DNA from 3 places in the Comamonas testosteroni genome. Region 2 is predicted to be linked to each of the others. Evidence: predicted binding sites of a transcription regulator. Region 2 holds the regulator's gene; each other region holds the start of a gene.

What was found. Region 2 encodes sigma-54, which starts transcription at its own class of promoters, with help from an activator protein. Its sites were predicted from a motif close to TGGCANGNAANCTGCTTT; they were not measured.
Region 1: a site for sigma-54 is predicted at 1,747-1,764, ahead of F0P97_RS03330 (CmpA/NrtA family ABC transporter substrate-binding protein). Genes of this name have one in related genera too.
Region 3: a site for sigma-54 is predicted at 1,956-1,973, ahead of F0P97_RS01100 (TorF family putative porin). Genes of this name have one in related genera too.

The regions. Positions count from the first base shown of each region.
Region 1 is NZ_CP043568.1:738,757-742,030, forward strand. It holds gene F0P97_RS03320 (DUF2809 domain-containing protein) at 1-329, shown strand, start outside; gene F0P97_RS03325 (nitrate regulatory protein) at 336-1,661, shown strand; gene F0P97_RS03330 (CmpA/NrtA family ABC transporter substrate-binding protein) at 1,921-3,192, shown strand; gene ntrB (nitrate ABC transporter permease) at 3,219-3,274, shown strand, end outside.
Region 2 is NZ_CP043568.1:5,649,275-5,652,548, forward strand. It holds gene F0P97_RS26025 (aspartyl/asparaginyl beta-hydroxylase domain-containing protein) at 1-719, shown strand, start outside; gene F0P97_RS26030 (RNA polymerase factor sigma-54) at 910-2,511, opposite strand; gene lptB (LPS export ABC transporter ATP-binding protein) at 2,657-3,274, opposite strand, start outside.
Region 3 is NZ_CP043568.1:255,894-259,167, reverse strand. It holds gene F0P97_RS01110 (Bug family tripartite tricarboxylate transporter substrate binding protein) at 1-210, shown strand, start outside; gene F0P97_RS01105 (sulfatase) at 324-1,652, shown strand; gene F0P97_RS01100 (TorF family putative porin) at 2,027-2,779, shown strand; gene glnK (P-II family nitrogen regulator) at 2,797-3,135, shown strand; gene F0P97_RS01090 (ammonium transporter) at 3,175-3,274, shown strand, end outside.

The DNA of each region.
Region 1 (3,274 bases), 1.0 Mb from region 2:
GCCGGGGCTACGTGCCCTTTCCCGTCGTGCTGGGCAACTATCCGGGCGATGCGCTCTGGGCCTGGGTGCTGCTGCTGTGCGTGGCCTGGCTGCGGCCGACCATCACGCGCGGCAGGCTCATGGCCTGGTCACTGGTCATCGCCTTTGCCATCGAGTTCCTGCAGCTCTATCAGGCCCCCTGGATGCAGGCCCTGCGTGCCAACAAGCTGGCCTATCTGGTGCTGGGCAACGGCTTCGATCCCCTGGATCTGCTGGCCTATGTCGTGGGAATCGGTGCGGGCGCCATGGTGGACCGGCTCTGGGAGAAGCGGCAGCGTCGCCTTGCCTGAGATGGCATGAATCGTGCTGATCGTCCATGGCATCAACATGACGACAAGCACTACCCCATGAAAACGCCTCTGCACTATCTGGTGGCTGCAAGGCAAAGCGAGATTGCCGAGCTGGAGCAGATCAGCCGCGCCAGCAGCCTGGTGGCGAGCGTGTCCGAGCTCGTCCATGCGCTGCAAAAAGAGCGCGGTCTCTCGAATATCTTTCTGGTCAGCGGCGGAGCACAGGCGCAGCAGAGCCTGCTCGACCATGGCCTGCATGTGGACCGGGTCATGGAGCGGGTCTGCCTCGCGCTTGAAGAGCTGGGCGCGCGGGCGCCGGGTGCGCATGGCGCTCGCCTGTTCAATGCGATCGCCAATGCGCTGCAAGGCTTTGAAGCCCTGCCGCTGCTGCGCCGCCGGCGCGATGCGCTGCAGCTCAGTGCCGAGGACTGCACTCAGGCGTTGATCCGCATGATTGCGGCCTGCCTGACCGTGGTGTTCGAGGCGGCGGACAGTGCTTGCGATCCCGATATCGCGAAATTGCTGGTGGCGCTGTTTCATTTCATGCAGGGCAAGGAGCTGGCGGGCCAGGAGCGTGCCACGGGGGTTGCGGCGTTTACCGCAGGGGTAGGCAGGACGGAGCGTCAGCGCCATTGGCTGCATCTGATCGAGTCGCAGGAGCGTTGCTTTCAGGTGTTTGCAGACTTCGCCAGTCCCTCGGGGATGGAGCGCTGGCAGCAGCAATGCGGGGCCTGCCTCGATATGACGGTGATCGAGCGGCTGCGTCGAATGGGCTGCACGGCCGGTGACGGCCTGCCGCTGGACCGCAGCCTGAGCTCGCCGTGGTTCGAAGCCTGTTCCAGCCGGCTCGACGCCATGCACCAGATTGAGGCATTCCTGGCCGATGAGCTGCAGGCTCAATGTCTGCGCAAGCTGGAGCAGGCCGGCGCCGCGCTCTGCCAGCAACTGGCGCTGCTGGAGATGCAGCCGCAGCCGGGGACTCGCGCCGAAGCGGCTGCAGCCTTTCTGGGGGCCACGCAGTCAGCCGCCTCCTTTCCAGCGGAGGGTGCGTACGGGTTGCAGCTCGAGAAAAGCATTGTCTTGCTGGTGCAGGAGCAATCCATGCGGCTGCAGGACATGCAGACCGAAATCGACAAGGCACGCGCCACGCTCAAGGAGCGCAAGACCATAGAGCGGGCCAAGGGCGTGTTGATGAACTACCGCCAGCTCAGCGAGGGCGATGCCTACAAACTGATCCGGCAGACGGCCATGAACCAGAACCGGCGCATGCTGGATGTGGCCGAGGCGATTCTGGCCACGGTGGACCTGCTGCCGGGCAGCACCAATTCATAGCCTTGGCTGCGCTGTGTTTGTTGCGCTGCACCAAATATGGGCCAAAACTGGAGGTGCAAAGCCTGCTCCGCCTCTGATCAAGGCCTGGCATGGTTTGTGCATGACTGTTGATGTCAAGCAGACCAAAGGCGGTCGCGCTTAAAGCGTTATTACGAGTGACCTGGGACAACGGCGTCCTTTTCTCCTCACACCCGAGGAGGGAAGGGCGCCTTTTTGTTTTCCGGATCGCCTTCACCACGATTCTTGATGGAGTTTTCTCATGAGCCAGCGCCTTCCTTCGTCTACTGTTCCTGCGCCCGAGCCCGTATCTGCCGGTGGCCGGCGTGAGTTTCTGCGCGTGGCCGGTGCTGCTGCCCTCTATGGCACGCTGGGCCACCATGGCGCCTGGGCCGCAGGCTCCGACGCGCCGGAGAAGAAGGAGGTCAGGATCGGGTTCATCCCGCTGACCGATTGCGCCAGCGTGGTCATGGCCTCGGTGCTGGGCTTCGATCAGAAATACGGCGTGAAGATCGTCCCCAGCAAGGAGGCAAGCTGGGCCGGCGTGCGCGACAAGCTGGTCAACGGCGAGCTGGACTTCGCCCATGTGCTCTATGGCCTAGTCTACGGCCTGCATCTGGGTGTGGGCGGCCCCAGGAAGGACATGGCCGTGCTCATGAGCCTGAACAACAACGGCCAGGCGATAACGCTCTCCAAGGCCCTGGCCGACAAGGGCGCGGTGGACGGAGCCAGCCTGGCCAAGGTGATGGCCAGGGAAAAACGCGAATACACGTTTGCCGGCACTTTCCCCACAGGCACCCATGCCATGTGGATGCATTACTGGCTGGCGGCTGCGGGCATCAACCCTTTGTCCGAGGCCAAGCTGATCACCGTGCCACCGCCCCAGATGGTGGCCAATATGCGCGTGGGCAATATGGATGGCTTCTGCGTGGGCGAGCCCTGGAATCACCGCGCCATCATGGACGGCATAGGCATTACGGCCAATACCACGCAGGATATCTGGAAGGATCACCCCGAGAAAGTGCTGGGCACCACGGGCGAGTTCGCACAGAAGAATCCCAACACTTGCCGCGCCGTGATGATGGCGATTCTCGAGGCCGGCCGCTGGATCGACGCCAGCCTGCAGAACAAGACCAAGATGGCCGAGACCGTGGCCCAGAAGTCCTATATCAACACCAGCGTGGACGCCATCAACCAGCGCATTCTGGGGCGCTACCAGAACGGACTGGGCAAGACCTGGGACGACCCCAACCACATGAAGTTCTTCAACGACGGGGCCGTGAACTTCCCCTATCTCTCGGACGGCATGTGGTTTCTTACCCAGCACAAGCGCTGGGGCCTGCTCAAGGCTCATCCCGACTATCTGGCCGTGGCCAGGCAGATCAATCGCATCGACCTCTACCAGCAGGCGGCAAGCCAGCTCAAGGTCAGCGTGCCCAAGGATGTGCTGCGCAGCAGCAAGCTGATCGACGGCGTGGTCTGGGACGGCAAGAACCCTGCCCAGTACGCCGACAGCTTCAAGATCAAGGCCTGAGGCCGCCACCCGACAGGAGAACCATCATGGTCAGTGCCGTACTTCACGCGCCGCTCGAACTCGACCCCCCGCACGATCCGCA
Region 2 (3,274 bases):
TGGCACCGCTGCAGGCCAACTGGCGTGAAATCCGCGAGGAAGCCGTCAATCTGCAAAAGAACATGCAGATCAAGGCCGCCGCCAACAACGACGACGCAGGCTTCAACTCCTTCTTCAAGACCGGCTGGAAGCGCTTCTACCTCAAATGGTACGGCGACGCCCACCCCTCGGCCATGGAGCTGTGCCCCAAGACCACGGCCCTGGTGAAGTCGATTCCCAGCGTCAAGGCTGCCATGTTTGCCGAGCTGCCGCCCGGCGCCAAGCTCAATCTGCACCGCGACCCCTATGCAGGCTCGCTGCGCTATCACCTGGCCGTGCTGGCCCCCAACGACGACCGCTGCATGATCGAGGTCGACGGCCAGCCCTATAGCTGGCGCGAAGGCGAAGGCGTGATCTTCGACGAGACCTTTATGCACTGGGCCGAGAACCGCAGCGAGGGCAACCGCATCGTGCTGTTCTGCGACGTGGAGCGTCCCATGACCAATGGCTTTGCCCAGTGGCTCAATCACTGGCTGGGCAAGAATGTGGTGGCCGCCGCCAGCTCGCCCAACAACGAAGGCGATCCGCGCGGCATGATCAGCAAGCTGTTCAAGATCTCGTTCTATGCGGGCAAGTACCGCCGCGCCTTCCGCAACTGGAATCCGACCTTCTACAAGATCCTCAAGTTCGGACTGATGATCGGCGTGCTGGTCTGGTTTATCTGGTGGCTGGTTTCTTGATAACCCCCTGAGGCGCTACGCGCCTTCCCCCTGGCCGGGCGCCCCCAAGGGGGACGGCGGCATCGCCGCAAGGGCGGCTCTTGCTCGCTGCCCCTGACTTGAGAAATGCCTTATCAAGGCTCCCGCCCTAAATGCAGAACAAGAAAGCCGCTGTGCGATGCATCAGCGGCTTTCTTGTTTCTGCGGTGCCCTACAGCGCCTTGCGCAGCGTGGTCGTCGGTATCTTGAGCTGCTCGCGGTATTTGGCGACGGTGCGGCGCGCGCACTCGATGCCCTGCTCTTTGAGCATATCGGCCAGCTTGGCGTCCGATAGCGGCTTCTTGGCATCTTCGGCATCGACGAACTGCTTGATCAGCGCACGCACGGCCGTGCTGGAGGCACTGCCGCCGGTTTCCGTACCCAGGCCCGAGCCGAAGAAATACTTGAGCTCGAAGGTGCCCTGGGGCGTGGCCATGTACTTGGCCGTGGTCACGCGGCTGATGGTGGACTCGTGCAGGCCCAGGGTGTCGGCGATATCGCGCAGCACCAGCGGGCGCATGGCCAGCTCACCATGCACAAAGAAGTTCTTCTGCCGCTCCACGATGGCTTCGGAAACACGCAAGATGGTGTCGAAGCGCTGCTGGATGTTCTTGATGAACCAGCGCGCCTCCTGCAGCTGCTGCTGCAGCGCCGCATGGCCGTCGCTGTTCTTGTGGCGGCGCAGCACACCGGCATAGATGTCGTGCACGCGCAGACGCGGCATGACCTCGGGGTTGAGCTGCACGGAAAAGTCCATCCGGCCGGCGCCGGCCCGCACCGGACGCACGATGACATCGGGCACCACGATATGGCGTTCCACATCGACAAAGCGACGCCCCGGACGCGGCTCCAGTCTGGCGATCAATGCCATGGCCTCGCGCAGTTGCTCCTCGCGCGCGCCGCACAGGCTGGTGAGCTTGCGCAGATCGCGCCGCGCCAGCAGGTCCATGGGCTGCGCACAGATGGCCTGCGCCAGCAGCAGCCGGTTCATATGCGCCTCGGTCGTGCCCTCGTCCTCGGCGGTGCGGATCAGGTCGCGCAGCTGCAGCTGCAGGCACTCGGCCAGATCACGCGCGCCCACGCCCACGGGCTCCAGGCTTTGCAGCAGCTTCAGAGCAATGACAAAGTGCTGCTCCAGCTCCTCGCGCTCTTCCAGGTCGTCGCCGGCTAGGCTCTGCGCCAGCTCCTGCAGGGAATCCTCGAGATAGCCGTCGTCGTTGAGCGACTCGATGAGAAAGCGCAGTGCCGCCATGTCCGCCGCGCCCAGATGCAGGCTCAGCGCCTGACGATGGAGAAAGTCGGTCAGGCTCTGGTGCTCGCGCGCCAGATCGATGGCATCGGTTTCGTCATCGCCATCGCGGTTGCGTGTGGAGCTGCTGGCCGAGGGCGTATCCCACTCGCTGCTGGATTCGCCGCCCCATTCCCCGTCCTGGCCGTCCATGCCGTCGGCCTCCCAGTTCAGCGTTTCCGGGGTCTCGGCACTTGGCGTCTCCGCTATTGTTTCAGCAGCTGCTTGCGTTTGCTTCGCATCATTTTCAGCATGAATACTGTCTGAAGTGTTGTATTCACTTGCGCTAGCAGCTACATCTACAGGAGCATCTCCCGTAGATTCGGCCTCATCGCCAGCACGTTCCAGAAAAGGGTTGTCGACCAGCATCTGCTCGACTTCCTGCGCCAGCTCCAGAGTGGAGAGCTGCAGCAGCTGAATGGATTGCTGCAGCTGCGGCGTCAGCGACAAATGCTGCGAAACGCGTAGCGAGAGACCTGGCTTCATCGAGGCGCGGCTCCCAGACAATCATTGCAAACGCGCACAGTGCCATGGGTTGGCAGCCGGGTCTCCCCAGGGCAAACCCCGGCGCAGCCGGTCAGGGTCCCTTCCGGGGGCAGCGACCACACAAAGTGAAGGAACGTGGGGGTCATCACATTCTGAAATGTTCGCCCAGATAGACGCGGCGCACATCGGCGTTCTCCACGATCTCCTCGGGCGTGCCTTCGGCCAGCACATGGCCGTCGCTGATGATGAAGGCGTGGTCGCAGATGCCCAGCGTCTCGCGCACATTGTGGTCGGTAATCAGCACGCCGATGCCGCGCTCCTTGAGGAAGCCGATGATGCGCTGGATCTCGATCACCGCAATCGGGTCGATGCCGGCAAACGGTTCGTCAAGCAGGATGAAGCGCGGTTGCGTGGCCAGGGCTCGGGCAATTTCCACGCGACGGCGCTCACCGCCGGACAGAGCCAGTGCCGGCGACTGGCGCAGATGCTCGACGCGCAGCTCCTGCAGCAAGCCGGTGAGGCGCTTTTCGATCTCGCCCTGCGTCAGCGTCTTGCCCTGCTCGTCCTTTTGCAGCTCCAGCACGGCGCGCACATTGTCTTCCACGCTGAGCTTGCGAAAGATGGAGGCTTCCTGGGGCAGATAGGACAGGCCCAGACGCGAGCGTTGGTGAATCGGCATGCCGCCCACCGGCTGGCCGTCGATGAAGATCTCGCCGCCGTCGCTGCGCACCAGGCCCACGATCATGTAGAACGATGTGGTCTT
Region 3 (3,274 bases), 550 kb from region 2:
TTGTTCGCCCCTCAGAGCATGGCGCCGGCCACGGTGCAGCGCCTGTCGCAGCTGGTGCAGGAGGTGATGAAGGAAACCGACACGCAGCACAAGTTCGCCGCCTCCAGCCTGGTACCCGTGGTCAGCAGTGCGCAGGACACGGAAAAAATGCTCAAGGCCTACCGCGCGCAATGGGCGCCGGTGGTGCAGCGCTCGGGTTTCAAGCCCTGATATTTGAGGAGCGCCTATCGCTTGCCGCCAAACATTTTCAGCATCAAATCTATTCAGAATCCTTGCATAACAAGCGATAGAAGCTCCTGTTTTTGAATGTTCCCCGCTCTCCCATGACCGACTCCCGTCCCAATCTGATCTTCATCCTGGCCGATGACCTCGGCTATGCCGACCTGGGCTGCACCGGTGCGCGCGATGCGCACAACAACGCCACCGATGTCTCGCCGCGCCTGGACGCCATGGCGGCCCAGGGCCTGCGCTTCACGCGCGGCTACTCGAACTCGTCGGTGTGCTCTCCAACGCGCTTTGCGCTGGCCACGGGCCGCTGGCAGTACCGCCTGCGCGGTGCGGCCGAGGAGCCGATCGCCAGCGTGCATGGCGACAAGGTGCTGGGCCTGCCGCCCGATCACCCCACGGTGGCCTCGCTGCTGCGCGATGCTGGCTACGCCACGGCCCTGGTCGGCAAATGGCATCTGGGCTACCCGCCACATTTCGGCCCGCGCCTGTCGGGCTACGAGGAGTTCTACGGCTTTCATGCCGGCGGCGCCGACTACTTCGCCCACTGCGACCCGCGCGGACGCCCCGACTTCTGGCTCAACGAGGAGCCGCATGCCGAAGACGGCTACCTGACCGATCTGCTGAGCCGCCGCGCCGTGGACTTCGTCAAGCGCCAGACGGCCGACCAGCCCTTCTACCTCTCGCTGCACTACAGCGCGCCGCACTGGCCCTGGCTGACGCGCGAGGACCGCGCCGAATCCGAGCGCCTGCAAGGCATGGGCAAGCATATCGACGGCGGCTCCATCGACACCTATCAGCGCATGATCCATCACATGGACGAAGGCATAGGCTGGCTGCTGGATGCGCTGGAGGAAAAAGGCATGAGCGAGAACACGCTGATCGTCTTCACCAGCGACAACGGCGGCGAGCGCTTCTCCAATACCTGGCCCTTCGTGGGCCAGAAGATGGACCTGCTCGAAGGCGGCATCCGCGTGCCTTTGCTGGCACGCTGGCCGGCGCGCATGACGGCCGGAGCCGTCTGCGACACGCCCAGCCTGACCATGGACTGGTCGGCCACCTTCCTGGCCGCCGCCGGCGTATCGGCAGATGCCGACTATCCGCTGGACGGCATCAGCCTGCTGCCCCTGATGCAGGACCAGAGCTGGATGCCCGAGCGCGACCTGGCCTGGCGCATGAAACACCGCGAGCAAAAGGCCTTGATACGCGGCGACTGGAAATATCTGCAGATCGAGGGCATCGAGTACCTGTTCCACATCGGCAACGACCCGCGTGAGCGCGCCAATCTGCGTGACCGTGAGCCCCGGAAGCTGGCCGAGCTGCGCAGCGCCTGGGAGCACTGGAATCAGGACTTGCCGCCGATTCCCGAGGAAGCCAAGGTCTCGCTGGTGTTCACCAAGGCAGACCTGCCCCAGGCCAGCTTCTGAATTGCAGCCAACCCCCAAGCCCATCGCCTAGCCGATGGGCTTTTTCCTTGTCAGCGCCCAGACAAAGAGCAAGCATTCACTTCCCAATCCCCTGATTGGTGCAAGAACCCGGCAAAAAGCAGAGCCATGGCGGTGCATCGCAAAAACGCACCATCTTGGTGCAATGGATTTCGGCCAGCACCCAGGTGGCGAAAGATGCGCTCAGTGATTGTGAAAACTCGTAGCTTTTTGTACTGGCAGCTATGGCCCGGCGCCTGTTCTCAGAGCATGAGCGGCGGACCACCCGGCAGCAGCCACAGAGACTGGCACGGTCTGTGCTTTGAGAGTTCATCCGAGATTTTTGCCACGAAATTTTCAAACCGGAGGAACCCTGAATGCCTAGTCCCGCTGCAAGCCGTTTCAAGACTTTCGCCAAGACTGCCGCCCTGGCCTGCGCTGTTGTCGCCCCCATGTGGGCCCATGCCCAGCTCTCCGCCAACGTTGCCCTGACTACCAACTACAAGTTCCGTGGTCAGGACCAGGACGCCAGCCGCACCAAGGCCGTCAAGCCCGCGCTGCAAGGCGGTTTTGACTACACGTTCGGCGACAGCGGCTTCTACGTGGGCAACTGGAACTCCTCCGTGGACTGGCTGCCCGGCAACTCGCTGGAAACCGACTTCTACGGCGGCTACAAGTTCAAGGCCGCCGATGTGGACTGGGACGTGGGCATGCTGACCTATGTGTACTCGGGCAATGCCAACGGCAACACCACCGAGATCTACGGCGCCGGTACCTACGGCCCGTTCACGGCCAAGTATTCGCATACGGTGTCCAAGGATTACTTCGGCTGGGCCGGCGCCAAGGCGGGTTCGGGTCTCAAGGGCCGCAACACCGGATATCTGCAGTTCTCCTACAGCCAGGAAGTGATGCCCAAGGTGACACTGAAAGCATCAGTTGGTTACACCCATTTTTCCAGCGACATCAAGGACCTGGGCGTTCCCAACTATGTGGACTACAGCTTGGGTGGTGCCTATGACCTGGGCGACGGCTTCTCTGCTGCAGCAGCGGTGACCGGCGCCAACAAGAAGGCCTACTTCGGCGATGTGAACAAGGCGCGTCTGATTCTGACGCTCTCCAAGACTTTCTAATTTTTCAGGAGCCCGTCATGAAAATGGTGATCGCCATCATCAAACCCTTCAAGCTCGACGAAGTGCGTGAGGCACTTTCCCAAATCGGTGTCCAAGGCATCACCGTGACCGAAGTCAAGGGCTTTGGTCGTCAAAAGGGTCACACCGAGCTGTACCGCGGTGCCGAGTATGTGGTGGACTTTCTGCCCAAGCTCAAGATCGAGGCCGCTATTGCCGACGATCTGGTCGATGCCGCCATCGACGCCATCGAGGGCGCAGCCCGCACCGGCAAGATCGGCGACGGCAAGATCTTTGTGCAGGCGCTGGAGCAGTCGATCCGTATCCGTACAGGAGAAACCGGCGACGCGGCCCTGTAAAGGCCCAGTCTCTCTGGAACCGTTTTGAGAAAGATTGCCATGATCAAGAAATTATTGAGCGCAGGCCTGGGACTGGGCCTGCTGGCTGCTTCGGCCACAGGCTTTGCCCAGGAAGCTGCAACGGCTGCCGCCGCAGCAG